One region of the Erwinia sp. AnSW2-5 genome, then DNA from elsewhere that is predicted to be linked to it. Evidence: riboswitches for the same ligand, from Rfam matches in the RefSeq annotation. Region 1 holds a riboswitch; each other region holds the start of a gene.
The links. A riboswitch is a leader RNA that binds a small molecule or an ion and turns the genes downstream of it on or off. The one in region 1 is predicted to bind thiamine pyrophosphate.
Positions count from the first base shown of each region.

Region 2: another riboswitch for thiamine pyrophosphate. It lies ahead of thiC (phosphomethylpyrimidine synthase ThiC); the one in region 1 lies ahead of thiB (thiamine ABC transporter substrate binding subunit).
Region 3: another riboswitch for thiamine pyrophosphate. It lies ahead of thiM (hydroxyethylthiazole kinase); the one in region 1 lies ahead of thiB (thiamine ABC transporter substrate binding subunit).
Region 4: another riboswitch for thiamine pyrophosphate. It lies ahead of ACFL9S_RS16325 (FAD-dependent oxidoreductase); the one in region 1 lies ahead of thiB (thiamine ABC transporter substrate binding subunit).

Region 1 covers NZ_JBJGXA010000037.1:21,426-28,590, forward strand. The annotation lists gene polB (DNA polymerase II) at 1-141, opposite strand, end outside; gene ACFL9S_RS21025 (DedA family protein) at 312-1,073, shown strand; gene thiQ (thiamine ABC transporter ATP-binding protein ThiQ) at 1,050-1,766, opposite strand; gene thiP (thiamine/thiamine pyrophosphate ABC transporter permease ThiP) at 1,750-3,360, opposite strand; gene thiB (thiamine ABC transporter substrate binding subunit) at 3,336-4,322, opposite strand; TPP riboswitch at 4,358-4,486, opposite strand; gene sgrR (HTH-type transcriptional regulator SgrR) at 4,522-6,183, opposite strand; gene ACFL9S_RS21050 (MFS transporter) at 6,428-7,165, shown strand, end outside.
Region 2 covers NZ_JBJGXA010000006.1:4,609-11,773, forward strand. The annotation lists gene ACFL9S_RS06790 (YjaG family protein) at 9-599, opposite strand; gene nfi (deoxyribonuclease V) at 662-1,345, opposite strand; gene hemE (uroporphyrinogen decarboxylase) at 1,361-2,428, opposite strand; gene ACFL9S_RS06805 (polymer-forming cytoskeletal protein) at 2,597-3,334, opposite strand; gene nudC (NAD(+) diphosphatase) at 3,730-4,503, opposite strand; gene rsd (sigma D regulator) at 4,579-5,085, shown strand; TPP riboswitch at 5,211-5,311, shown strand; gene thiC (phosphomethylpyrimidine synthase ThiC) at 5,402-7,165, shown strand, end outside.
Region 3 covers NZ_JBJGXA010000011.1:252,909-260,073, forward strand. The annotation lists gene apbC (iron-sulfur cluster carrier protein ApbC) at 1-1,076, shown strand, start outside; gene ACFL9S_RS10505 (hypothetical protein) at 1,141-1,389, opposite strand; gene ACFL9S_RS10510 (GNAT family N-acetyltransferase) at 1,589-2,011, opposite strand; gene ACFL9S_RS10515 (AzlD domain-containing protein) at 2,126-2,449, opposite strand; gene ACFL9S_RS10520 (AzlC family ABC transporter permease) at 2,449-3,111, opposite strand; gene ACFL9S_RS10525 (helix-turn-helix domain-containing protein) at 3,215-3,763, shown strand; TPP riboswitch at 3,844-3,945, shown strand; gene thiM (hydroxyethylthiazole kinase) at 3,980-4,771, shown strand; gene thiD (bifunctional hydroxymethylpyrimidine kinase/phosphomethylpyrimidine kinase) at 4,768-5,568, shown strand; gene fbaB (class I fructose-bisphosphate aldolase) at 5,720-6,772, shown strand; gene ACFL9S_RS10545 (GntR family transcriptional regulator) at 7,044-7,165, opposite strand, start outside.
Region 4 covers NZ_JBJGXA010000024.1:49,416-56,580, reverse strand. The annotation lists gene ACFL9S_RS16330 (choline transporter) at 1-1,012, opposite strand, end outside; TPP riboswitch at 1,344-1,466, shown strand; gene ACFL9S_RS16325 (FAD-dependent oxidoreductase) at 1,620-2,552, shown strand; gene thiS (sulfur carrier protein ThiS) at 2,549-2,746, shown strand; gene ACFL9S_RS16315 (thiazole synthase) at 2,750-3,520, shown strand; gene ACFL9S_RS16310 (ThiF family adenylyltransferase) at 3,524-4,489, shown strand; gene zigA (zinc metallochaperone GTPase ZigA) at 4,626-5,849, shown strand; gene ACFL9S_RS16300 (VF530 family DNA-binding protein) at 5,947-6,219, shown strand; gene ACFL9S_RS16295 (nitrate- and nitrite sensing domain-containing protein) at 6,314-7,165, shown strand, end outside.

The sequences.
Region 1 (7,165 bases):
AATAAACGCCACGGACTCCTGCGGTGGCAGAACCACCCTCTGCGGCCCGGCGTCCGTCGCCAGCCACAGCGTGATTTCGCTGCCTGCTGGCGTATCCCGCCAGTGGCGAGTTAACAGAAAGCCTGCGCGTGCGTTATCCACTCTATTTCCTCGGCATCATAATGAGTAAATATTAGCATGTTTATTTATACAGTGTTCGCCTGTTAAACCCGGAGCGTTACTCTGCTGCTACGTTCCCATACAAAACAGGCCTTGACGCTTTCCTGCCGCCTCTGGACAATCCGGGGTTCTGCTCATTTTTTTGGAATGTTATGGAAGCCTGGCTACAACATTTAATCACTCAATCTTTGGCCTGGTCACTGCTGGCCGTTGGACTGGTGACCTTCTTTGAGTCGCTGGCGCTGGTCGGGTTGCTGTTACCGGGTACGGTATTGATGGCGTCGTTCGGCGCACTGATCGGCAGCGGGCAGATTGGTCTGTACCCCGCCTGGGCCGTCGGCACGCTGGGTTGCCTGCTGGGCGACTGGATTTCCTATTTTATTGGCTGGCAGTTCAAAGGGCCGCTGCACCGCTGGTCGTTTATTAAAAGACATCAGAAGCTGATGGATAAAACGGAACACGCGCTGCATGAGCACAGCATGTTTACCATCATTGTTGGCCGCTTTGTCGGGCCGACACGCCCACTGATCCCGCTGGTTGCCGGGATGCTGGAACTGCCAGTACGAAAGTTTATTCCCCCCAATATCATCGGCTGCATTCTGTGGCCGCCCCTCTATTTACTGCCGGGGATCCTCGCCGGGGTGGCAATTGATGTACCAAAGGAAGCCAGCAGCGGTCTGTTTAAATGGCTGCTGTTGGGCGTCGCGATTCTGGTGTGGCTGGGATGCTGGCTGGGCTGGCGCTGGCTGCGTTCAAAGAAGCAGCACGACTGGGCGACACCTTATCTGCCGCTGACGCGTCTGCGCTGGCTGGCACCGCTGATGATCGTGCTGGCGGTGGCCAGTTTCACCGCGATTCAGTTCCATCCGATGATGCCGATTTTCCGCCACTTACTGTGGGATGTGTTCTTCTAAGGCGATGCCCAATACCGCCGCTTCCGGCACCGCACCGCGCTGTAACTGTGCGGTGCTGCCATCCCAGTAAACCCGTCCATCAACAATCAGCAAACTGCGCGGCGCAATGTGCGCGGCATCTTCAATACTGTGTGACACCATCAGCAGGGTGATATTGCGTTCGGTGCAGACGTCATCCACCAGGCCCAGCATCTCTTTGCGCAGCGCCGGGTCCAGCGCCGAGAAAGGTTCGTCCAGCAGCAGGATCGGCTGCTGACGCACCAGACAGCGGGCGAGGGCCGCACGCTGGCGCTGACCGCCTGAAAGCTGATGGGGCAGACGCTGTAAATGGTCCGTCAGCCCAACGCGCTGGGCAATATTCTGCAACTCATGCTTCTGCTGGTGGTTGAGCTTCAGGCCGGGGTGCAGCCCCAGCCCGATGTTCTGCGCCACGGTCAGATGAGGGAACAGGTTATTCTCCTGAAACAGCATCGATACCGGGCGTTGCGCGGGCGCGCTGTCGCGATGTTCGCTGCCGTTCAGCTGTAGTTCACCACTTTTCACCGGCAGAAACCCGGCGACCAGGCTCAGTAAGGTGCTTTTTCCCGCCCCGCTGGGGCCGAGGATCGCCAGGCGTTCGCCCGCCTGCACGCTGAAGGTAAAGCGCATCGGCAGGTGGTGATACAGATAAGTCAGATTAGTCAGGTTTAACATGGCGCCCCGGCAGTTTTTCAATCAGGGTAAACAGCAGGAAACAGAGCAGCAGCAGTAACAGCGCGGTGACGGCACCGTCGCTGCTGCGATACGATCCTATCTGCTGATAAAGGTAAAAAGGCAGGGTGCGGAAGTTTTCATTACCGAACAGCGCCACCACGCCAAAATCACCAATCGACAAGACGCAGGCAAAGGCCAGCGCCTGTGCTAACGGGCGTTTCAGCGCGCGCAGCTCAATCAGCCTCAGGCGGTTCCAGCAGCGAATATCCAGCGACAGGCACAGCAGGTTATAACGCCCGGCAATATCGCGCAGCGGATTTTCCAGCACTTTCATCGCATAGGGAACGGCCATCAGCGCATTGGTGGCGATGACAATCCCCTCCGCTGACTCGGGCAGCCCGACGGTCTGATTAAGTAACAGGAAAAAGCCGGTCGCCAGCACAATCCCCGGCATCGCGAGGATCAGCATGCCGCTCATTTCCAGCGTTTGCCCCCACAGTGGGCGCTGCCGCAGACGCAGCTCACGACTGCTCCACAGCAGCATCATTGTCAGCACGACGCTGAGGATCCCCGCCCCCAGCGCAATACGCAGGGAGGTTAACATCGCCTGCCACAGTGCTGACTGACGCAGTACCGTGCTGAACCCCTGATTCAGCCCGTCGGTCACCACGGCCAGCAGCGGTGGCAGGATCAGCAGTAATACGGCGGCGATCAGCAACGAATCCAGCACCAGGGCGCGGCCGCTGTCCTGCGGATTGCGCCAGCCGCCGAGGCTGTCGCTGCCCGCCGGGATCGCTTTACTCAGGCGCTGGCTGAGCATCACCAGGCCCAGACAGCACAGCATCTGTAACAGCGCCAGCAAGGCCGCGCGCCCGGGATCGTAATCGAAACTCAGTGCCTGGAAGATAGCCAGCTCAATGGTGGTTGCCTGCGGACCGCCGCCCAGCGACAGCACAGTGGCAAAGCTGGCAAAGCACAGCATAAAGATTAGCGCGGCGGCGGGCAGGATCTGGCGCCGCAGCCACGGCCATTCAACGATGCGAAAATGCGCCCAGCCACGAAGACCAAGCTGCGCGGCAATCTGCCGCTGTTCGCCGGGGATCTGTTGCAGTGCCTGGAGCAGCAGGCGGGTGGCCAGCGGCAGGTTGAAAAAGACGTGGGCCAGCAGGATGCCTTGCAGGCCATACGGCGAGAATGTGTAGTCGATGCCAAGCAGGGCGCACAGCTGCGCCAGCCAGCCGCTGCGGCCATATACGCTGAGAATGCCAAATACCGCCACCAGTACCGGCAACACCAGCGTCATGGCACACAACCGCAGTAGCGTGCTGCGGCCAGGGAAGCGGCGGCGGTACAGGGCGCGGGCCAGCGGGATCGCCGGGAGCACCGAGAGCAGCGTAGAGAGCAGTGCCTGCCAGAAGGAGAAGCGCAGCACGTGCCACAGATAGCTATCCTGCCAAAGGCCGCGCCAGTCGGTCGCGGGCGCATTCTGCCACAGGGCAAAAAACGCCAGCGAGGCCACGCTGACCAACAGCAGCGCGGCCAGCAAGCCGGGCACTAACCAGCCGGGAATTAGCGGCTGACGGCGCGTTGCCATGCACTGATCCAGCTGCTGCGCTGTGTGGCCACATCCTGTGGGCTGTATTGCAATGAGGTGGTGGGTACGGTCAGGGTAGTGAAGCCCGCAGGCAGCGTGGTGCTGATGGCCGGGTACATCCAGTTGCCGGTGGCGATGGTATCCTGGAACGGTTTAGTCATCACAAACTGCATAAACTGCTGTGCCAGCTTCGGCTGCTTGCTGGCCTTCAGTTGACCGGCGACTTCCACCTGCAAATAGTGGCCTTCGCTAAAGTTGGCGGCGGCGTACTGATCTTTCTTCTCTTCAATCAGATGATAAGCGGGGGAGGTCGTATAGCTGAGCACCATGTCGCTTTCACCCTTGAGGAACAGGCCATACGCCTCGCTCCAGCCTTTGGTGACGGTTACGGTTTTCTTTGCCAGCTTCTGCCAGGCTTCCGGGCTTTTATCGCCAAACACCTGCTGCATCCACAGTAGCAGGCCAAGGCCTGGGGTGCTGGTGCGCGGATCTTCGTAGATCACTTTCAGCGGGCGGTCGCTCTCTACCAGTTCTTTCAGGCTTTTCGGTGGGTTTTGCAGTTTGGTTTTGTCATAAACAAAGGCAAACCAGCCGTAGTCATAAGGGACAAACGTGGTGTTCTTCCAGCCGCCGGGAACGGTACTGTGGGAGGTGTCGGTGTTTGAGGCGGCGAACAGTCCGGTTTTTTCTGCCGCATCCAGCAGGTTGTTATCTAATCCCAGCACCACGTCCGCTTTGCTGTTTTTGCCTTCCATGCGCAGCCGGTTTAGCAACGATACGCCGTCTTCCAGCGCCACGAATTTCAGTTCACAGTTGCACTGGGCTTCAAAAGCTTTCTTGATGGCAGGCCCCGGTCCCCACTCGGCAGAGAAGGAGTCGTAGGTGTAAACCGTCAGGGTCTCTTTGGCTGCGAGGGCAGGCAGGGAAAACAGCACCAGCAGGGGTAAATATTTTTTCAACACTTTGCGTTCCTTGAAGGTATGCGCAAAGGATCTGAGTCAGTGACACTCTCAAATCCCTACGCCGGTATGATCCGGGTCAGGTTCGACGGGTTTTATCTCAGCGAAAACGCGCTGCGCAGGCATAGATCCGGCACTGCAGGGTTTCCGCACCCCGTTGAGAACGGCTCATTCTAGTGGTTTCGTCTTTGTTACGAAAGCGTCATGATTCGGGTGGGGCGAACCAGGCTGATTTAAAGTCGAACCAGCCCAGCGTGTTCATGCGTACCCCGCGCATACTGCGCTGTCCGTGCAGCAGAAGCCAGTGGTGGAACAGCGGGTGCAGGAAGTTGCTCTCAATCAGCTGCTTGCTCCAGTCGGCCAGCGGGAGCTTCTGCTCGCGCCATGCGCGTGCGTCGCTTTCCCAGTCGGTGGGCACGCAGTGGTGCATCAGCGGGATCTCATACAGCAGGGCAAACAGGGAGAACTCCAGCGGCAGGGTAAAGTTAGCGCTGCCCAGCCAGATATCGCTTTCGGCTTCGCCGCGATACCAGCTTTCATAATCGATTTCCTGCGTGATCAACTCAACACCGTGCGCGGCGAGGATTGGCCCGAGCGCGTTGGCGATGCCCTGGTGTTCAATATGATCGCTGTACCAGGTGATGGTCAGCGAGGTCAGCCCGGCAGGTTTCTCGGCAATCGCCATATCGCGGCGATGATGCCAGCGCGGCAGCAGGCCGTAGGCCGGGAACCAGTAGCGCTGATAGGCAATGCCACTGTGGTTCAACAGGGCGATAGGGTTGAAAATGGTGCTGATCCAGCGGCGCAGCTGCTCGTTACGTCCGTGCGCCGAACGCTGGTCAAACATCAGGAAATAGCAGCCCTCTTCCAGGCGACTCTCTTCAGATTTCTCATCGGTGCTTTCGCTTTGCAGTTTGACACCGGAGTAGACCAGTTCGTCGCTGATCTCCGGCAGCACCCAGATATTGACCTCATCGATCAGCGCACGATAGCCAAAGTAGTCATCAAAAGCGGCAATGCGCAGCTGACTGTGTTGGTTGCGTTCCACCTCGTAGGCTCCGGTGCCCACCGGCTGACGCGCAAAGTTACGCATATGCGGCCACTCCTTCGGCAGGATCATGGCACTGACGCTGCCCAGCAGCCAGGGGAGCCAGTTATCCGGCTGGCTGAGATGGATATCCAGCGTCCAGGGTGTGTGGCATTCAATCCGTTCGAGGTGGCTGAACAGCGGTTGCTCTTTTAAGCGCTCAAGCGTGGCAATGACGTCCTCGACCTCCAGCTCACGACCGTGATGAAAGTGGATGGCCGGGCGCAAAAAAAACCGCCAGTGCAGCGGGGAGATCTGTTGCCAGTGGTGGGCAATGTCCGGCTCGATTTCCCCGTTTTCCTCATTTATCCGTGCCAGCCCGTTGAAGATTTGCCGCGCGAGGTGCGTCTCCGAGCGGCGTAGCGGCGTACCGGGCAGCAGATTCAGCAGCGGGCGGTAGTAGAGCACGCGCAGAATGTGTTTCCCCTGGCGGAAACTGCGGCCTAAATGGGAGAGCAGCATCTGACGGACGCGGTTTTTATCTCCCACCAGCTGCACCAGCTGGTCAATGCGGTCCTGTTCCAGTAAGTCCTCTGCCCGCTGCTGCTGTAACGCCAGCCCGGTGTAACGGAAGGTGAGGCGGGAACGTTTACCGCGTCCTGCCTCTGCCTGCCACTCCAGCCAGCCCTGATCCTGCATTGCATTCAGCAGGTTACGCATATGTCGCCGTGAACAGCTGAGCTGTACCGCCAGATCGCTAAGCGTGGTTTCCTGAGGCTGGCCGTCGCAACACTGCCAGAGCCGGATAAATTGCTGCTGTAAACGGGGTGAGGACATAAAAGAGGAACCCTGTGTTAAAAGCTGTCTGTTTTTCCTGCCTTATATTACGGCGATAATGGCAGCAGATGAAAGAGCGGGAGGCATTCTTCGGAATGGCGTTCAATCATTTACAGCGGCGTAAGCCCTGTTTCTGAGTATGGTGCTTTTCACCAGCCAGCGGTAAGCCGCTGGCTTTTTTCGTCGGTTTTCTTTTAAGCTTCGTGTGTATTCTCTCTTATTCCAGCCAGTCGAGGCATCAGTCATGAAATCGCACCAACGCCGCCGTATTCATCCGATCTATCTGGCTTTTATGGCGGTTTCTTTTATGGTCGGCATTGCCGGTGCGTTGCAGGCCCCCACGCTTAGCCTGTTTCTGAGCCGTGAGGTGGCAGTGCGTCCCTTCTGGGTTGGGTTGTTTTATACGGTGAATGCGGTGGCGGGAATTGTGGTCAGCCTGCTGCTGGCCAAACGTTCGGACAGCCGTGGCGATCGTCGCATGCTGATCCTGTTTTGCTGCGCGATGGCGATAGGTAACGCGTTGTTATTCGCCTTCAATCGTCACTATCTGACGTTAATCACCGCCGGGGTTTTCCTGTCTGCGGTCGCCAGCGTGGCGATGCCGCAAATTTTTGCCCTGGCACGCGAATATGCTGACAGCTCTGCCCGTGAAGCAGTGATGTTCAGTTCGGTGATGCGCGCCCAGCTGTCGCTGGCGTGGGTGATTGGGCCGCCGCTCTCTTTTGCCATTGCGCTGAACTATGGTTTTACCGCCATGTTTCTTTTAGCGGCGCTGCTGTTCGTGGTCTGCGTGGCGTTAGTCTGGTTTACCTTGCCGTCGGTGCCGCGCGCACCGGCCGCGACAGCTGATGTGCCGATCACTGATATCAGCGGCTGGAAGAGCCGTGATGTGCGTATGTTGTTTATCGGATCGGTTCTGATGTGGACCTGCAACACGATGTATATCATCGATATGCCGTTGTATATCAGCAGTGTGCTGGGG
Region 2 (7,165 bases), on a different contig from region 1:
TTGTCGCCTTACTGCTGAAAATTTATACCGATATTACTAATACCGGATTCACGCAGGTCGGATCGTAACCCTTTTATCAGCTCCAGGTCTCTGTCTTCGCAGGCGGCGAGCAGGCGGAATATCTCCCACTGGATGTCCCATTCCTCTTCAACGGCGGGATTCACCTTCAGCTCTTCTTCGGTCATTTCGCGACCCGCCTGGGTCATTTCCAGCATCGCCACGGTCGTAATTGACGTCTCGCTTACGGCAATGGCATGGACCAGCGTTTCACCACTCAGACGAGAATGCAGCAACTCGCTGAGCGCAACACAGGCATCGATTGCCGGATAAACACCGTACAAATCGTAGTCATCGGCTGAAGGGATAGCTTCTTCCAGCTTTTCCAGCTGGCTGTCAAAGTTCACTTTCGCGTCTTTCACCACCAGTGTTTCCCATAAAAGATCGAGAATACGGCGGTAAAGCTGGCCATCGCCGAAGCCAGTTTGCTGGCAGAACTCACGGTAGTTGGGCACCATGCGTTCACACAGGCAGGCCATAAAAGTAACGTGCTGCCAGCTTTCCAGCTTTTCCAGCCGCAGATGAATCGGGTTACGTAACATATCGGGATCTCAGAATTAATGCACTTGCCGCAGTGTACCTGAAAAGCCACAGGGCAGCACGGTTAACCCCGGCACAGCGCGGTAAAAGCCGGGCGGCGCGAGGCAACGGCATCTGCCCAGCGCGTAGGCTCAGGCAGACGATAGCCCTGCAAACAACGCTGTACCCATTCAAGTGCAGTTGCATGGCTTACGCGGTGTCCAGGAGAGATAAAAAGAGGATTACAACGAGCCTTGCTGCGCAACACAAAGCCCAGCAGTTCATCTTTATCCGTCAGCGGCTGACAACTGCCCGGCTCTGCTGCCGGGGCTTCAAATTTCCCACACAGCCGTTTTTTCGCCACGCCAATGGTCGGGACGTCCACCAGCAGGCCAAAGTGGCTGGCGACGCCAAGACGACGAGGATGGGCCACTCCGTGACCGTCAACGAATAACAGGTCGGGATGATTGGACAGTAGTTGCCACGCGGCTTGCAGAGCCGGTGTTTCACGAAATGACAGGAAACCGGGAATATAGGGCATGGTTGTGGCAACACGCGCCACCTGATGCTCAATAAGCTGCAGTGAAGGATATTCCAGCACCACCAGGGCGGCGCGGGTCACCGTACCGCCCTGTTCAAAGCCCACATCTGCGCCACCAATCAGGCGGGGAGGCATGACATCGAAGTCATCCTGACATATCACTTCCGCTGCGCGCTGGCGCTGCTGGTCCCGTAATACCGCAATATCCCTATCTCCTCCGACTGACATTAAGGCCACCGCGCGTTATCCGAGGTGGTAAGGACGCGAGAGCTTATGCACTGCTTCGACGAACACGCCCGCATTTTCTGGTGGTACATCCTGATGAATACCGTGACCGAGGTTAAAGACATGTCCCTCCCCCTGACCGAAGCCCTCAAGGATGCCCGCCACTTCCTGCTCAATACGCTCTGGAGCGGCATACAGCATCGATGGGTCCATATTGCCCTGCAACGCAACTTTGTGACCGACACGGCGACGTGCGTCGGCAATATCCGTTGTCCAGTCAAGACCCAACGCATCGCAGCCTGTCGCGGCCATCGCTTCCAGCCATTGCCCGCCACCTTTAGTGAACAGGGTAACCGGTACCCGACGCCCCTCATTTTCATGCAGCAGACCATCAACAATCTTGTGCATGTAGTGAAGCGAGAACTCCAGATAGTCGCGTCCGGTCAATACGCCGCCCCAGGTGTCAAAAATCATCACCGACTGAGCACCCGCGCGGATCTGCGCATTAAGATACAGCGTGACACTGTCGGCCAGCTTATCCAGCATCAGATGCAGCGTTTGCGGCTCTGCGTACATCATCTTTTTCAGTTTGGTAAATGCTTTGCTGCTGCCGCCTTCCACCATATAGGTTGCCAGCGTCCACGGGCTGCCAGAAAAACCGATCAGCGGCACGTCACCGTTGAGGTTTTTGCGGATGGTACGTACCGCATTCATCACATAACCCAGTTCCTGCTCCGGGTCAGGAACAGGCAATTTTTCAACGTCCGCACGGCAGGTGACAGGGGATGAAAAACGTGGACCTTCACCTGCTTCAAAATACAGCCCCAGCCCCATCGCATCGGGAATGGTCAGGATATCGGAGAACAGGATCGCCGCATCCAGCGCATAGCGCCGCAGCGGTTGCAGCGTAACTTCACAGGCCAGTTCCGCATTTTTGCACAGCGACATAAAGTCACCGGCGACAGCACGAGTTGCTTTGTACTCCGGCAGATAACGCCCGGCCTGACGCATCATCCATACCGGGGTAACATCCACTGGCTGGCGCAGCAATGCGCGCAGATATCGATCGTTCTTCAGTTCACTCATCACGGGACTCTCTCACCATACAGGCTGCTAGTGTAACATTTATTGGAATTGACGATGATTGACCACTCGAAAAATTGAGCTAACTAAGCTCGTCCTTCCCCGAATATCCCGTGAGCAAAGACCGGGGAAAGAGAGAATTCAGCGAAATAACAACGGTTTTAGCTTATTTTAATTGCCAACCAGCACATTTTTTTCTGGTGAACTATCGACTTTTCCCCGCATATTTTCAACAGCGACAAGCGAAGGTGAATTGTCGCCCATCGTGCCCATCCGTTTTTTCTCTTTCTTCTCCGCCACCAGCTGCGACTCCTCAATCTGATGAGAGTTTCCTATAAATACGCCACCTTTCTCAATGGAGAACTCGGTGGCGAACACCTCACCTTCAATTCTGCCACGCGACATAATAATGACTGTTTTGGCATAACAGCTTCCTTTCAGCAGGCCATTGACCACCAGCTTAACGGACCTTACTGTCCCTATGACCTGACCTTCCTTACCAATCTGCGCTATTTTCTGGCTGGTCAGATCGCCTTCGACAACGCCATTGATTGAAATATTGTTTTCATTGGTTATTTCACCCCGTAATACTGTACCAATAGAGATGAGTGTTTCTTTCGTATTAGTGTCATCATACGAAGGGGGAAGTGGCGGAACATTTTGTTCCAGCTTGACCGGTGAGGATAATTTATCACTGGATTTAGGCTCTGCATTGCGATTGAAATTAAACATTTTTTTAACCGTCCTTGTTTTGTATAGAAAGGGGATGGCTAGCAGCATAATCAGGCATGCCATAACACCCAGAGAGATGAATAAAGTCGTTCTGATTGATAGTACAAAGGCAAGTATACTCATGCCCCAGCAAAACCAGATCCCCCACAGATAACAGTGTTTTTTCGTCTCAGACATTGTATTCACTCACAACGTACGGAACATCATGCAGAAGACTCAAACGCTGACGTCATCATTAAGCTGAAGACGTGATCGAGTCACCTTTATCCAGAAACCATTTCTGGAAAGCAGCACCAAATTAAATAAACGCCAACAGAAAAGAACACCCGTAAGATGAACGGGTGAAAATATCACTCTTTTTTAATAATTTTAATCGAACCACTTTCAATCTGATAAGCGGCCTCGTTTATTGCACGCCATGGTATTTTAATCCCACGAAGATATAAAGTCGTGTTTATTTATATTGTTTGTAATATTCATAGGAATTTATAGCACTCCTGATTCACAGCGCAATGAACCAGGAGAATATATCGCTAAAAAACACTTATTAGAAAAAAATATCCAAAAATGTATTATTCAGCTTCTGCGCGACATATCGCAACGGTGTCTTCAATTAGCCGACGCGCCACCGTTCCTGCCGGCGGTAACTGTGGCAACGCATCATAACGATACCAACCAGCGGACAGCAGTTCTTTAGGGTCAATGTTGATCTCGCCACCCGCATAGTCGGCCATAAACGCCATCATCAGTGACTGGGGGAATGGCCACGGCTGAGAAGAGACATAGCGCAAATTTTTCACACTAATGCTGCTTTCTTCCATCACCTCACGTGCCACCGTTTGCTCAAGGGTTTCCCCCACCTCGACAAAGCCAGCCAATACCGTGAAAATCCCGTTACGATGCCGCGTATGCTGTGCCAGCAGGATCTCTTCGCCCCGGCGGATCGCAACGATGATGCAAGGTGCAATTTGCGGATAGTAACGCTGCCGACAATGCCCGCACAGACATGCCCACTCTGTTTTGCTGTGGTGCATTTCATGGCCACAGTAGCCACACCAGCGGTGTGAACGATAGAATTCTGATAACTGAATACCACGCCCGGCAAGCTGGAACAGGCCCGTCTCTTGATCGAGCAGCTGGCGTAACGATCCCATTTCCTGGGGAAACGTACCGCGGATCAGCCACACCTTTTCGCCCTGCCACTCCCCAATCGGCGCCCCTGATCGCCCTGTCAGACCCAATGAGCCTGCATCACCATGCGGCAGCTCACCTTTTGGTAACCAAATTTTATGTTCCTGGCTGACAACCCACCAGCCAGCGTCTACGCTTAAAATTTCCTGTTCCATCATTTTTCTCATCATCCTCAGCTTAAAGACTGGATTGAGGTCAGACGTTAAAATATAACATTCACGGAGTTGAACATGCTTAACCAGTTAGAAGTCCTCACCGCGCGCGTCGGCGGATGCAGTGAGCTGGTAGACTTCTGCCTGCGCTCACGCAAGCAGTTGCTGGTTACCTATTACCAAATGGCTGGCATTAAGCCTAACAAGGAAACGCTGACGACGCTCGATGAAAACGCGCTGGATACGTTCTGCCAGCATCTGGTGGACTACCTTTCCACTGGCCATTTCACCGTCTACGAACGCTTTATCAAGGAGCTGGAAGGCACAGATCAACTGGCGAAGGCCTCGTTAATCTACCCCTCTTTAAAAGCCAATACCGATCAGATAATGCAGATTTATGATTCGCATCTGGAAACAGCCATTGATGATAATAACTGTGTGGAATTTCAGCGGGTATTATCACAGGTCGGTGAAGCACTGGAGGCTCGATTTACGTTGGAGGATAAATTCATCAAGCTGGCTTTAGAAAAAAACCATGATAATCAGAGCACTGCTAACGCGTGTTCGCTTGCTCGTCCTGCCTGATCCGTTATCAGAATGTGAACTTCTTGTAGTTTCCAAAAAGCCCCTTTATGCTTGAGGGGTTAGGACGAGGCGTACCTTGCCCTTTACAGGATTGAAATACTGGCCTTGTTGCCAGTCAGCCAATCGCCATCTTGTCGGAGTGCCCACAAGGGCTGAGACCGTTAATTCGGGATCCGCGGAACCTGATCAGGTTAGTACCTGCGAAGGGAACAAGAGTAAATCAGCTATTACGGTGTGATACCGTGTTTTTTCACATCGTTCTCATTACTCCCGCCTCCAGGCAAGCAAACTTCCGTTTTATTATCAGGAACTTGCTATGTCTACCGTTGAAAAACCTTTCGTTGGAAAAAAAACTACTCGTCGCGAACAGCGTGCAGAAGCACAGCAGTTTATCGACTCCCTGCAGGGCACCGCCTTTCCCAATTCAAAACGCATTTACCTGACCGGCTCGCAGCCGGATATCCGCGTACCCATGCGTGAAATCCAACTCAGCCCCACTACGGTAGGCGGCAGCCAAGACGAGCCACTGCTGGAAGCGAATGAGCCGATACCCGTCTACGATACCGCCGGCCCTTACGGCGATCCGGCGGCGACGATTGATGTTCACAAAGGGCTGAACCCGCTGCGCAGCAACTGGATCATCCAACGTGGTGATACCGAACAGATTACCGATCTCAGCTCTGCCTACACCCAGCTGCGCCTGGCGGATGAAGGATTGGATCATCTGCGTTTTGACAATGTGCCACGCCCACGTCGGGCGCTGGAAGGCCGCTGTGTCACTCAGATGCACTATGCCAGGCTGGGAGTGATTACCCCGGAAATGGAATACATTGCCCTGCGCGAAAATATGGGGCGGGAGCGAATTCGCGGTGACGTGTTACTGCAACAGCATCCGGGTCATAGCTTTGGCGCACATCTGCCTGACAATATCACTGCCGAGTTCGTTCGCCAGGAAGTGGCCGCAGGCCGCGCCATTATCCCGGCCAATATTAATCACCCGGAATCGGAGCCGATGATTATCGGTCGTAACTTCCTGGTGAAAATTAACGCCAATATCGGCAATTCAGCGGTCAGCTCCTCCATCGAAGAAGAGGTGGAAAAACTGGTGTGGTCAGCGCGCTGGGGAGCCGATACGGTGATGGATCTTTCCACCGGGCGTTATATTCACGAAACCCGCGAGTGGATCCTGCGCAACAGTCCGGTGCCGATTGGTACAGTGCCTATCTACCAGGCACTGGAAAAAGTGAACGGTGTGGCAGAAAATCTTAACTGGGAAATTTTCCGCGACACACTGCTGGAACAGGCTGAACAGGGCGTTGATTACTTTACTATTCATGCCGGTGTGCTGCTGCGCTACGTGCCGATGACGGCCAAACGCCTGACCGGCATCGTTTCGCGCGGCGGGTCAATCATGGCGAAATGGTGCCTGTCTCACCATAAAGAGAGTTTCCTCTATCAGCATTTCCGCGATATCTGTGAGATCTGCGCCGCCTACGATGTGTCGCTGTCGCTGGGCGATGGCCTGCGCCCGGGTTCCATTCAGGATGCCAACGATGAAGCGCAGTTCGCAGAACTGCGCACGCTGGGTGAACTGACCAAAATCGCCTGGGAATATGACGTCCAGGTGATGATTGAAGGCCCTGGGCATGTGCCAATGCAGATGATTCGCGTCAATATGACGGAACAGCTTGAGCACTGTCACGAAGCTCCGTTTTATACGCTGGGACCACTGACGACAGATATTGCCCCGGGTTATGACCATTTTACTTCCGGTATTGGTGCCGCCATGATCGGCTGGTTTGGCTGCGCGATGTTGTGTTACGTGACGCCCAAAGAGCACCTCGGCCTGCCGAACAAAGAGGATGTCAAACAGGGGCTGATTACCTATAAAATCGCCGCCCATGCCGCCGACCTGGCGAAAGGCCATCCCGGAGCGCAGATTCGTGATAACGCCATGTCGAAAGCACGTTTCGAATTCCGCTGGGAAGATCAGTTTAATCTCGCCCTCGATCCGCACACTGCCCGGGCTTATCACGATGAAACCCTGCCGCAGGAATCCGGTAAAGTGGCACACTTCTGC
Region 3 (7,165 bases), on a different contig from region 1:
CGCTACGCGCGATTGTCATGGGCGTGCTGGCCACGTTTGAACACCCCACGTTGCACCATAATCTCACCGTGCTGAAGGCGCTGCGCCACTGTGCGCTGCTGGATAACACCCTGCATATTGAACTGAGTATGCCGTTTGTCTGGCAGGGACCGTTTGAGAGCCTGAAAGCGACGGTCAGTGCCGATCTGCTGCGTCTGACGGGTGCGGTCGCGATTTCATGGCGTTTAACGCTGAATGTGGCGACGCTACAACGGGTAAAAAATCGTCCTGGCGTCAACGGCGTAAAAAACATTATTGCCATCAGTTCCGGTAAAGGGGGCGTCGGCAAATCGACCACGGCGGTCAATCTGGCACTGGCGCTGGCAGCGGAAGGGGCGAAAGTGGGTCTGCTGGATGCGGATATATACGGACCGTCGATCCCGGATATGCTGGGCGTTGAAGATCAGCGGCCAACCTCACCGGACGGCACGCATATGGCGCCGATTATGGCTCACGGCCTGGCCACCAACTCGATTGGTTATCTGGTGACTGAGGATAACGCGATGGTGTGGCGCGGGCCGATGGCCAGCAAGGCGCTGATGCAGTTGCTCAACGAAACATTATGGCCGGAACTGGACTATCTGGTGCTGGACATGCCGCCGGGCACCGGGGATATCCAGCTGACTCTGGCGCAGAACGTGCCGGTGACCGGCGCCGTGGTGGTGACGACGCCGCAGGATATTGCGCTGATCGATGCACGCAAAGGCATTGTGATGTTTGAAAAGGTGAATGTTCCGGTGCTGGGCGTGGTGGAAAACATGAGTATGCACATTTGCAGCCAGTGCGGGCACCATGAGGCGATCTTTGGTACTGGCGGTGCCGAAAAGCTGGCGGAACAGTATCACACGCGTCTGCTGAGCCAGCTTCCGCTGCATATCAGCCTGCGCGAAGACCTGGATAATGGTGAACCCACCGTTGTGCGTCGTCCTGACAGCGAGTTCACGGCATTGTACCGCCAGCTGGCCACACAGGTTGCGGCGCAACTTTACTGGCAGGGTGAGGTTATCCCGGAAGATATTGCTTTCCGCGCGTTATAACCCCGCTTAATACGCCATTCTGCGTAGGGACCGACCTTTTTTCCGGTCGGTCCGTCTTGAACCGCTACACCAGCCTGACGTGCCGCTGCTGAAATCCATCCACCATCGAATAATCAAAATCAATTTTCCCGCCGTCGAAAAGCTGAGTAATCAACGTGAAATCATTGTCCGGTGTGACATTGCAACGATGGTTAAGCAGGGTGTCCTGAATGGTAAACGAACGGTCACCGCGCGCGATACGCATCAGATATTGCAGCATATCGTATGCACGTACACTTACGCCTGCCTGCTCATGAGGGGGTCTGCTTGTCATCTGCTACGGCCATTTTCAGTGCTAAAACACCATTATAATCCGTTGTGTTTAATCGACGGCAAGCCGATTGTGTATTTTAGTGAAATCAGACGCAGCAACGTACAGCCCATAATCGCCAGCCAGGCGCTGTAAACCTGTGGGATCAGCCCGGCTGAACCGGTCAGCTCAATCGCGGCGCCGACGAGTGCGGTATTTGCCGTTACAGCACGTAGTGCATCAGCAGATATTCGCCCTGGTCGCTTTCGCCTTCGGCCACCACACGCCAGCCGTGCTTTTTATAAAACAGCTGCGCCTGCAGGTTTTCCGCCAGACATTTGAGTGCGCCGGTGGAGGTAAAGCTGTTTTGCACCGCCTGCAATAATGCACTGCCTGCGCCGCTGCCCTGCCAGTCCGGGTCGATAAACAGGCTGTGCAGGAAATTATCGTTATCCAGGACAGCGGCAAATCCGATGCGGTGGCCGTCTTCTTCCGCCACCAGCACGCGCTCGCCCCGCGTCACCCGGTCGAAATCCTCTAACTGCCATTGACTGTCATCCAGCCAGGTCCAGTTGGCTTTGCGCGAGGCAAGAAACAGCGTGCGTAAGAATGGTCGATCCGCTTCGGTAAAAAGACGGATATTCATGGGGGAAACTTTTTTCATGGGGAAACGCCTGCAACATAAACGCCGGGTGGCAACGGCGCCGAGTTTATCGCAAACACGTCATCTTTGATGAATAAAATAACGTACAGTTATGCGTCAGGGGATCCCGGCTAAGCGCAACAGGGCGGTCACCAGTGCCGCAGCGAGGATCACCAGGATCAGCGGGGTTTGACGCCAGGCGAGCAGTAGCGCCACAGCCACACCGGCCACCCGTGCGATGCCCGCAAACTGGACACCTTCGTAAAAGGTGTTTCCCAGCGCCACCGCAAACAGCAGCGTGGTGGCCGCATCGGACAAGAGCTTGCGCGCATTTTCAGACAGCGCCATACGGTTACCCAGCGTGGCCCCGGCAAATCGCATCAGCCAGGTGCCTGCGGCCAGCATCACAATACCGCCGATAATCAGTGTGGTGTCTGGCATTATTTCCTCCTCGCCAGCAGGCCTGCCAGGGAGAACAGCACGGGTAACCCAACAGGTGTAAAGGGAACCGTCAGCAGCGACAGCGCGGCACCGCAGGAGGCGCGCGTCAATGTGATGCGCGATTTCAGTGCCGGAAGCACCAGCGTCAGGATGATGGCGGGAAACACCGCATCAAGCCCGATGGCCTGCGTATTGGGCAGAAACTTCCCCATCACGCTGCCCAGCAGCGCCCCCATCGGCCAGACAAAGGCCACGCCGAGGCCACACAGCCAGAAGGCGGCTTTGCGCTGCTGCGCGCTGGATTGTGACAGACCAAACACCACACTTTCGTCATTCATAATATGGCACCCGAGCAGCGAAGACAGGCGCGAGCCGACCAGATCGCGCACCGCAATGCCAAAAGGAAAGTGCCGCGCGTTAACCAGCAGCCCGGCCACGGCAGCCGCCAGTGGATTTCCGCCGCCAGCGATGATGGCAATAAACATAAACTCGGAAGCCCCCGCCAGCACAAACAGGCTGGAGAACAGCGGCACCCACAGCGGGAAGCCATAGGCGGTTGCCAGAGAGCCATAAGAGATGCCGACCACGCCAACCGCCAGGCAGATCAGATAAATGGCTTTGCGCGTATCCGCACTGAGCGATGGAAAATGACGGGCAATCATAAGCGTTTTACCATGGCGAACAAAATTGCCATTATAATGAACGCAGAGTAAACTTGGGTCAACACGAACGTTTCGTTCGTTTTAACGAACGACCAGGTGAGAGATGACACAGCCCATTGCGATAATTGCACACAGTTTGATTCGGGAACGCACGCTGGCCGGGCTTTCGCTGGCTGAAGTCGCCAGACGAGCAAATATCGCCAAATCAACGCTTTCGCAGCTGGAAGCGGGCAACGGCAACCCCAGCCTGGAAACGTTATGGGCGCTGTGCGTGGCCTTAAATATTCCGTTTGCGAAATTGCTCGAACCGGCAGGTAATCAGACCCAGGTGATACGGCGCGGGGAAGGGATGAAGGTCTCAGCCGGAGAAGCGGACTATCAGGCGATCCTGCTGGCCAGCTGCCCGCCGGGCGCACGCCGTGATATCTATCTGTTAATGGCCGAGCCGGGTACTGAGCGCCTGTCGCAGCCGCATCTTGCTGGATCTGTGGAGCATATTATTGTCACCCAGGGGCGGGCGCTGGTGGGACCGAAAGAGTCCCCTGAAACGCTGGAACCTGGCGATTACATCTGTTATCCCGCCGATCGCGAACATATCTTCAAAGCGCTGGAGCCGGATACCCTGGCGCTGTTAGTGTCGGAGCAGGGCTAGGGTGGGCAAATGAGTTTACAACCCCGCTGCTGCTCCCTTATTCTGTCGCTCTCTCAGTGCATAACTGAGAACAAAAAACGATTAATGACTCGGGGTGCCCTTCCTTAACCGGAACCGGCTGAGACAAACCCGCATAACCTGAACTGGATAATGCCAGCGTAGGGAAGTCAGATGCCCGACCGGCATCGCCTTCTTGATCGCCGGTTGGGAGCAAACATGATCCAACCTGAACACCTGAGCCACGCTGATGTTGCCCATTCCCTGACGCTGTTTCAACAGCAATCCCCCCTGATCCACTGTATGACCAACGACGTGGTACAGACCTTTACCGCCAACGTGCTGCTGGCGCTGGGGGCTTCCCCGGCGATGGTGATCGATGCAGACGAAGCCGTGCAGTTCAGTGCCATTGCCGATGCGCTGCTGGTGAACGTCGGTACGCTGACCCGCAGCCGCAGTGAGGCGATGCTGGCCGCCGTTCAGTCGGCTAATGCCGCCGGACGGGGCTGGACATTAGATCCGGTGGCGGTTGGTGCTCTGGATTTCCGTACCACCTTCTGTCATCAACTCCTGCTACTGAAACCTGCTGCGATACGCGGCAATGCGTCGGAAATTATGGCACTGGCAAAACAGGCGGTCAGCGGGCGCGGCGTTGACAGCCAGCATGCGTCAACGGCGGCATTGCAGGCAGCCGAAGTACTGGCGGCTGAAACGGGCGCGGTGGTGGCCGTGACCGGAGACGTGGATTTTGTCACCGATGGCGTGCGCACGCTCAGCGTCAGCGGCGGGTCCCCGCTGATGACCCGCGTGGTCGGCACCGGTTGTGCGTTGTCCGCGGTGGTGGCCGGGTTTGCCGCGCTGCCGGGTGACCGCCTGGTGCATGTCGCCAGCGCTTGCCGCGTGGTGGCGCTGGCGGGAGAGCGCGCAGCCGCCGCAGCGCAGGGACCGGGTAGCTTTATCCCCGCGTTCCTCGATGCACTGTATCAACTGAACCCGGAGGCGCGGGTATGAAACGGGTTAACGCCATGACCATTGCCGGGACGGACCCGAGCGGTGGCGCCGGGATCCAGGCCGACCTGAAAGCCTTCTCTGCGCTGGGGGCTTATGGCACCAGCGTGATCACCGCGCTGGTGGCACAGAATACCACGGGCGTGCAGTCGGTCTATCGCATTGAACCGGCGTTCGTTGCTGCGCAGCTGGATTCCGTGCTGTCGGATGTGCGCATCGATACCATCAAAATTGGCATGCTCGCCGAGAGCGCCATCGTTGAGGTGGTGGCTGAACGGCTGAAACACACCCTGGTGCCCTGGGTGGTGCTGGATACGGTGATGCTGGCAAAAAGCGGCGATCCGCTGCTCTCCGCTGAGGCGGTCGCCACCCTGCGCGAATGTCTGTTACCGCAGGTCTCCCTGATTACGCCTAATCTGCCGGAAGCTGCCGCGCTGCTGGGCTGCGATCCGGCGCGCGATGAGGTTGAGATGCGTGAACAGGGCAGGGCGCTGCTGGCGCTGGGTTGCCAGGCGGTACTGATGAAGGGCGGGCATCTCAGCGAATCGGAAAGCCCGGACTGGCTATTTACCCGCCAGCGGGAGCAGCGGTTTACTGCGCCTCGTATTCATACGCGCAATACGCACGGTACGGGCTGTTCGCTATCGGCGGCGCTGGCGGCACTGCGTCCGCGACATGACGACTGGGTCTCCACGGTTCAGGCGGCCAAACACTGGTTGCAAGGGGCGCTTGAGCAGGCGGACTCGCTGGAAGTTGGCCACGGGCACGGCCCGGTGCATCATTTTCATCAATGGTGGTGACCACGCTGATCTGCGCTTTTTAGTGCGGTTCGTTCTGAAAAATGGAGTCAGCAATTTGCCTTAATGACGGTTTTGGGTCCACCCTGTTGAGGTCAGAGAAACTGACCAGCGGGCCATCTGATGGCCCCCTCACATTTTAACAGGAGTTATCATGACGGACATCGTACAGTTATTGGGCAAAGAAGCTGACTCTCTTTTGCAACATCGCTGCATGACTATTCCAGCGGACAACCTCTATCTTCCAGGGGCGGATTATGTGGATCGGGTGATGGTCGATAATAATCGTCCCCCGGCTGTTTTACGCAATATGCAAACCCTGTACAACACCGGACGTTTAGCCGGGACAGGTTACCTCTCTATCCTCCCCGTAGACCAGGGCGTCGAGCATTCGGCGGGCGCCTCCTTTGCCGCGAACCCGCTCTACTTCGACCCGAAAAACATTGTTGAACTGGCGATTGAAGCGGGCTGTAACTGCGTGGCCTCCACGTATGGTGTGCTGGCCTCGGTCTCACGCCGTTACGCACATCGCATCCCGTTTATGGTCAAGCTCAACCATAACGAGACGCTGAGTTATCCCACCCAGTATGACCAGACGCTGTACGCCAGCGTTGAGCAGGCGTTTAACCTCGGCGCTGTTGCCGTCGGGGCGACCATCTATTTCGGTTCGGAGCAGTCACGACGTCAGATTGAAGAGGTCTCTGCCGCCTTTGAACGCGCTCATGAGTTGGGGCTGGTCACCGTGCTGTGGGCTTATTTGCGCAATAACGACTTTAAAAAAGACGGGGTGGATTACCATGCCAGCGCCGACCTGACCGGTCAGGCGAACCATCTGGCGGCCACCATCGGTGCGGATATCGTGAAGCAGAAAATGGCAGAGAATAACGGCGGCTATAAAGCAGTGAAGTTCGGCCATACCGATGATCGCGTTTACAGCGCACTGACCACGGATAACCCTATCGACCTGGTGCGTTACCAACTGGCGAACTGCTATATGGGGCGCGCCGGGATGATCAACTCAGGCGGTGCAGCCGCAGGGGATACGGATATTGCTGAGTCTGTGCGTACGGCAGTGATCAATAAACGTGCGGGCGGCATGGGGCTGATTTTAGGGCGCAAAGCCTTTAAGAAAACGATGAAGGACGGCGTGGCGCTGATTAATTCGGTGCAGGATGTTTATCTCGCGAAAAACGTCACTATCGCCTAAACAAGCTATCTTACTGGCGATTTTGAACGCTGGCAGTGCTCTGAATCCTCACGTACTGTGTGTACGCTCCGGTTCATGCGCGCTGGCAGCGTCCAAACTCGCTGCGACGATAACGCTTGTTAATGGGATTTCTGTCGGTGAAACGGACTGACCGAAAAAGAGGGTAGCTACAGAACCCAGGTTGCCCCGAACCGTAGGGGGCGACCATTTTTTCCGGTCGCCCCGTGCCGATGATGTGCACCTGCCCAAAGTGGTCCCCTGCATCTTCACGTCAAAACGGCTCAAACCAGTCGCTGTTCTGCTCGGCAATCGGGGTGATGGAGAAGATCATCTCCTGCAAATGGCGGCGCAGCGCCTGTTCAGCGGCGTCGGCATCTTTTGCACACAAGGCCA
Region 4 (7,165 bases), on a different contig from region 1:
GACCGACAAACGGCGACCAGGCAACCCACCAGGCCCAGAAGAACAGCGTCCAGTTGTTCATCCATTCGGTCGGACGATCAAAAGCGAAACTGTTCAGCGTCATCCCCATAAAGCGGTTGATATAATCCCCGACGTTCAGCACCAGCGCATTCAGCAGGAAGCTGGTATCGCCGACGAACAGCACAAACAGGATCAGACCAAAGGCCAGCAGCACGTTGAGTTCCGACAGGAAGCGAATGCCTTTATTCACCCCGGAGGTCACGGAAATGGTCGCCATGATCACCGACAGAACGATCAGCCCGGCCTGCGCGGTCAGCCCTTCCGGTACGTCAAACAGCACTTTCAGCCCGTAGTTGAGCTGTACCACGCCAATACCCAGCGTGGTGGCAATACCAAAGATCGTGCCCAGTACGGCGGCGATATCGACGGTATGACCAATCGGTCCGTTGATGCGTTTACCAAAAATAGGGTAGAGCGCCGAGCGGATGGTGAGCGGCAAGCCATAACGGTAACTGAAGTAACCGAGGGCGATGCCCATCAGGGCATACATCGACCAGCCGGTCAGGCCGTAGTGGAACAATGTCCAGACCATCGCCTGGCGCGCCGCTTCCATCGTCTGGCCCTGGCCCTCCGGCGGCATCATATACTGGGTCACCGGCTCCGCCACCGAGAAGAACATCAGATCGATACCGATGCCGGCGGCGAACAGCATGGCCGCCCAGCTCATCAGGCTGAATTCAGGTTTCGACTGTTCTGGCCCGAGCTTGATGGAGCCAAAGCGTGAGCAGGCGATGAAAATGACGAACACGATATAGAGTGTGGCCGCCAGCAGGTAGTACCAGCCGAAGGTGTTGGATACCCAGTCAAGGGTGCGATTGATCCAGCGATCGGAAAAATCCGTGAACAGGATAGTCGTGAGGGAAAACAGCAGGATAAGTGCTGCTGAGGTATAGAAAACCACGGGATTAATACGATCTTTTTGAGGCTTTCCTGGTATTTCAGTCGTCGGCATAATGTCTCCGCAAAAAATGCTCAAGAAAATAGCCTGAAGTCCGCTCTGCAAAGCGCGCATTAGCGCATACTGGGTAACATCCGCCGTATATCCGCTAATTACACTGGGAGAACCATCAGGGTGATTATCAGGTGTAATATATTGATTAATCGTTAGTGTTTTTGATCCTAATCACCTCCTGAAAGTAAATTTTGTGTAAACAAGAACAGGAATGATAGTTTTTATTGATTGAGCATTCAATTAAAAAAAACTTCACCGTCTCATTTTTCCCGGTTTTTTCCGCACGAAAACCTCATGTCGCTTGACGATTGTCACCAGGTAAAATACAACTAGTTCCTGTCAGGGGAGTCTCGCCAGAAGAGACTGAGAGGCTAATGAGCGATTTTTCGCGGCTTAGCGACCCTTAGAACCTGACCCAGTTGATACTGGCGGAGGAAGACTCGTACCCGATGGCGCAACTGTCGCGCCGCCAGGGTACCTGCCACGTGGGCTGGCTGCTGATCGTCCCCGTCTTTTCCTTACTCTGTATCACGGGTCTCCGCATCTATTGAGAGGCTAACGTGACACGATCTGTATTCCCCTTTTTCCTTTTCGAAAACGGTACATCATGAGCCGCTGGTCGGTGATCGGTGATGGCGTCGCCGGGCTGTGTGTCGCCACATTACTCGCTGAACGGGGTCAATCCGTTGAAGTGATCACCTCAGAACAGCACGGTGCGGCATCGCACTGGGCTGGCGGCATGCTCGCCCCCTGGTGCGAAGGTGAAAGTGCCCCCGAAGAGGTGGTCGAGCTGGGTCAGCGTTCCGCACCCTGGTGGTCGGCGCGCATCCAGGGAGTGGAACATCACGGTACCCTGGTGGTGGCCCCCGCACGCGATACTCCCGAACTCAGCCGCTTTGCGCGTATGACGCGGGCGCATCAGTGGGTGGAACCGGCAACACTCGAACCGGCGCTGGAAGGCCGCTTTGCCCGCGGGCTGTTCTTTCCCGGTGAGGCACACCTTGACCCGCGCAGTGCATTGCACCAGCTGCGTATGACTCTGCAACGCAGCGGTGTTCCTTTCCACTCGGGCCAACCCGGCGGAACGGTCATTGACTGTCGGGGGATCCACGCGGCCCCTGATCTGCCTGAACTGCGTGCCGTACGCGGTGAGATGCTGATCCTGCACTGCGAAGAGGTGCCGTTCTCCCGCCCCATCCGTCTGCTGCATCCCCGTTTCCCCTGCTATCTGGTGCCCCGCGCCGGAGGGCGCTTGATGCTGGGCGCGACAATGGTGGAAAGCGACGACAACAGCCCGATCAGCGCACGCGCGATGATGGAACTGTTGAGTGCCGCCTGGGCTATCCACCCGGCGCTGGCCGAGGCGCGAATACTGGAAAGCGGCACCGGGCTACGCCCGGCTTATCACAATAATCTCCCCGCCATTCGCTACCAGAACGGCGTCTGGTCCCTTAATGGCATGTATCGCCACGGCTTTCTTCTTGCCCCCGTCATGGCAGAAAAACTGATGCTGCAACTGCAGCAGGAAAACCTGATATGAAAATCCAGCTTAACGGCCTCCCGATCGACACCACCGCCCGCACGCTGGCGGAGCTGCTGCATGAACAGCAGATGGATGCAGGCTGCGTGGCCAGCGCCCTTAACGGCGAATTCGTGCCGCGCTCACGCTATGAAACACAGCCACTGACCGCAGGCTGTGAGCTTGAGGTGTTATCACCGATGCAGGGAGGATAACGTATGTTTTACGATTTTATTCCGCAGTCACGTTTTCTGCTCGGCACCGCAGGGTATCCCTCTCCGGCGATCCTGCAACAGGCCATTGAGGCCTCGGGCAGCGAAATCATCACCGTCAGCCTGCGCCGTGAAGGGCGGCAGGGCGCCGCCTTCCGTGACCTGCTGACGGGGCTGAACAGGCGGGTCCTGCCCAATACCGCAGGCTGCCACAGCGTTAAAGAAGCCGTGACCACGGCGCATATGGCGCGTGAAGTGTTTAACACCCGCTGGATAAAGCTGGAGGTGATTGGTCACGCGGATACGCTGCAACCCGATCCCTTTGCCCTGGTGGAAGCGGCCCGCATTCTCTGCGCGGAGGGATTCCAGGTGTTTCCCTACACCACGGAAGACCTGATCCTCGGCGAGAAGCTGATCGAAGCAGGCTGTGAACTGCTGATGCCCTGGGGCGCACCGATTGGTTCCGGCCAGGGGCTGCGCAATATCGAAGGGCTGCGTTCAATGCGCGCCTGGTTTAAAGACATTCCGCTGATTATCGATGCCGGGATCGGCGCGCCCAGCCAGGCCGCACAGGCAATGGAGATGGGGTTTGACGGCATTCTGCTGAATACAGCCGTGGCCAAAGCGCAGGATCCGGTCCGTATGGCCGGGGCGTTTGCTGCCGCTATCCGCGCCGGTCACGACGCCTGTCATGCAGGCCTGGTCGAACGCCGCGATATGGCCAGCGCCTCCACGCCGATTTTTGGCATGGCGCAGTTTCACACACAGGAGCCATAACGGATGGACCGCTATCAACGACAATCCATGCTGCCGGAAATCGGCGAGGCAGGGCAATCTGCCCTGCTGAAGGCCCGCGTGCTGGTGATCGGCGCGGGCGGGTTGGGTGCCACCCTGCTGCCGCTGCTGGCCGGGGCCGGGGTAGGCTACATCAGAATATATGACGGCGACCGGGTGGAAGAGCACAACCTGCACCGCCAGACGCTGTACCGTATGCAGGACTGCGGGGAGCACAAAGTCGATTGCGCGCAGCTGGCCCTTAATGCACGTAACCCGGATTGTGTCGTCGATGCACGACCGCAGGCGCTGAGTGCCAGCATGATGGACGAAGCACTGGACGACATCGATCTGGCGATCGATGCCGCTGATAATTTTGCCGTCACTTATCTGCTTTCCGACGCCTGTCTGCCGCGCCAGATCCCGCTGGTCAGCGCCTCGGTCCTCGGGCGCAGGGGCTACGTTGGTGGCTTCTGCGGCACCGCCCCGAGCTATCGTGCAGTGTTTCCGCAGCTGCCGGGCAGCGCGGCGAACTGTAATACCGCAGGCGTGATGGGCCCGGCGGTGGCCGCGCTGGGTGCCATGCAGGCGCAGATGGCACTCAGTATTCTGCTCGGATTAACGCCTTCGCCGCTGGGTTGTCTGATCAACTGCGATTTCACCACCTGGCATTTCCGCCCGTTCCGCTTTGACGGAGCCGATGAACCCGATCAGCCCGTGGTACCGTTTATCGATCGCGCTATGCTGAACAGCGAAGACTGTATTGTTGAACTGCGCAGCCGGGAGGAGGCCCCCGAGAGTGTGGCGATTAACGCTCACCGGGTGCTGCCTGAAGCGATCAACGACTGGCAGCCGCCTGTAAACTGCCGCATCGTGCTGGTGTGTGCCAGCGGGATCCGCGCGGCAAAAGCAGCGAGGAACCTGCAACAGCGCGGCATGACTCAGCTGGCGATGATGGTGGCAAACCGCTAAAAAAATAAAAGACACCCTGCGAAGGTAAGGGATGACAGCCTTAATTGTTATGTTATAACATAACAATATTGTTTGTGCGGGCAGCACTGTGACTGCCCGCCGGAAACACGCTGTCAATGCCTGAGAGGATGTCATCATGTCAGAAAAATACGCTTTACCCGGGAACGATACCCGCCTGCCCGTGACCGTTTTGTCGGGTTTTCTCGGGGCAGGGAAAACGACGCTGCTTAACCATATCCTGAATAACCGCGAAGGACGCCGCGTGGCGGTGATCGTCAACGATATGTCGGAAGTGAATATTGATGCGGCGCTGGTGCGCGACGGCGGTGCTGAACTGTCGCGCACCGACGAGAAACTGGTGGAGATGAGCAACGGCTGCATCTGCTGCACGCTGCGCGAAGATCTGCTGCTGGAAGTGAACCGTCTGGCACGCGAAGGGCGCTTCGACCAGTTGGTGATCGAATCGACCGGCATTTCAGAGCCGCTGCCGGTCGCGGAAACCTTTACGTTCGAAGATGAAACCGGGGAAAGCCTGTCTGCCGTGGCGCGCCTGGATACCATGGTCACCGTTGTCGATGGCTACAATTTCCTGCGCGACTATGAATCCCGCGACAGCATCCGTTCACGCGGTGAGTCGCTGGGTGAGGGCGATGAACGCTCGGTGGTCGATCTGCTGATCGAGCAGATTGAATTCTGCGACGTGCTGATACTGAACAAAATCGATCTTATCGACCACGATCAGCGCACACGGTTGTTTGCCATCCTGCGCAACCTCAACCCGCGCGCACGTATTGAGTCTGCCCGCTTTGGTGAAGTCCCGCTGGACCGGGTGCTGAGTACCGGCCTGTTTGACTTTGACGAGGCGGCACAGGCTCCGGGCTGGATGCAGGAGCTGCGCGGTACGCATGTCCCGGAAACCGAAGAGTACGGTATCAGCAACTTTGTCTGGCGCGCCCGCCGCCCGTTTCACCCCGAGCGTTTCTGGGCATTATTTTCCGGGGCATTGCCCGGCGTCGTGCGTTCGAAAGGCTATTTCTGGCTGGCATCACGGCCTGGCTATGCCGGCAACTGGTCGCAGGCAGGGGGCGTGGCACGCCAGGGAATGGCGGGCAGCTGGTGGGTCAGCGTGCCGCGCGAACGCTGGCCGCAGGATGAGGAGTCCCTGCTGGAAATTATGCACCACTGGCAGGAAGGTATCGGAGATGCCCGACAGGAGCTGGTGTTTATCGGCATGGAGATGGATGAAGCCGGGCTGCGCCAGCAGCTGAATAATGCCCTGCTGACGGACAGTGAGATGGCCGCCGGTCCGCAGAGTTGGGCCAGATGGCGCGACCCGGTTCCCGCCTGGTTCAACGGATAACACCCTGCCAGGGACGGCAGGTACCCGGTTAATTATTGCATCTGTGGCTGACGCTCAGTATCGTGTGCGCAATTTCTCAGACTCGCCGGACACCACGATGACCTCTCACATCCCAAAAGATCCTTTGCATGGCCTGACGCTGGAAGCCCTGTTAACTGCTCTGCACGCGCGTTATGGCTGGGAAGAGCTGGCGAAGCGCGTCAATATCAACTGCTTCAAAAGCGATCCGAGCATTAAATCCAGCCTGAAATTCCTGCGCCGCACCCCGTGGGCTCGCAAAGAAGTCGAAGAGTTGTACATTGCCTCACTGGATGACGTGCCGGAAACCCCGTCGGACAATCCCTGGGGCAACTGGCAGGGAAAGAAATAGTCATCTGATCGCCCGCTGATGCGGCAACACATTTCATACATGGCACACATTATGCTTATTATGCTTATCCAATTTCATCACTGGAGAGCTTCCAATGCGTGCCACCGCTCCTTCACCGCTTATGTACCTGACAGCATCGCGACAGTGTGAAATTGCTAATCTGCGTAATCTGCTCCACACCGGCCACCTGACCGCTATCATCAGCCAGCTTATCCATGAGCTGCAGCGCGAACGCGGTGCCAGCAATATCTGGATCTGTTCTCAGGGAAGGATGTTTGGCGACGAACTTCCCCAGCGAGCACGCCAGGTCAGCCAGATCATCGCCAGCATGATGACGAAACTGCCCGCGATCCCTTCCCCGGAGAACACATCACAGGGCAGCAGCCGGTTATTCAGCCGGATTGCCGCGGCGATCTACGCGCTGAGCGAACTTCCGGCGCTGCGGGATGCCGTCAGTCAGTTCACACTCAGTCACGCCCAGGCGATGGCACAGTTCAATCATATTATCCGGCAGCAGTTGAACCTCGCTTTTGAAATGATCGACACCGCCTCCGATCCTGATATTTCCCGCGCCCTGATTGCGATGTTCAGTTTTATGCAGGGGAAGGAGCTGGCCGGGCAGGAGAGAGCCACCGGATCTGCCGGTTACGCTGCGGGTGAATTCAGCGCGGAGCAGAACGAGAGAATGGTGGCGCTGATCGGCGCACAGGAGCGCTGCTTTGCCAGTTTCAGCCAGTTTGCCGATGTGGAAAACCTGCAACGCTGGCGCAGCATCGCCATCTGTGACAGTGATGTCGAGCGGCTGCGGCGCATTGCCTGCACGCGCACCACGCCGGAAGCCGGGGGGACAGAGATGGCCCTGCGCTGGTATCAGCTGATGACCCGTCGTATCGACAGTCTGAAAGTCATTGAAGATGGCCTTGCCCATCATCTGACCCGCTGCTGT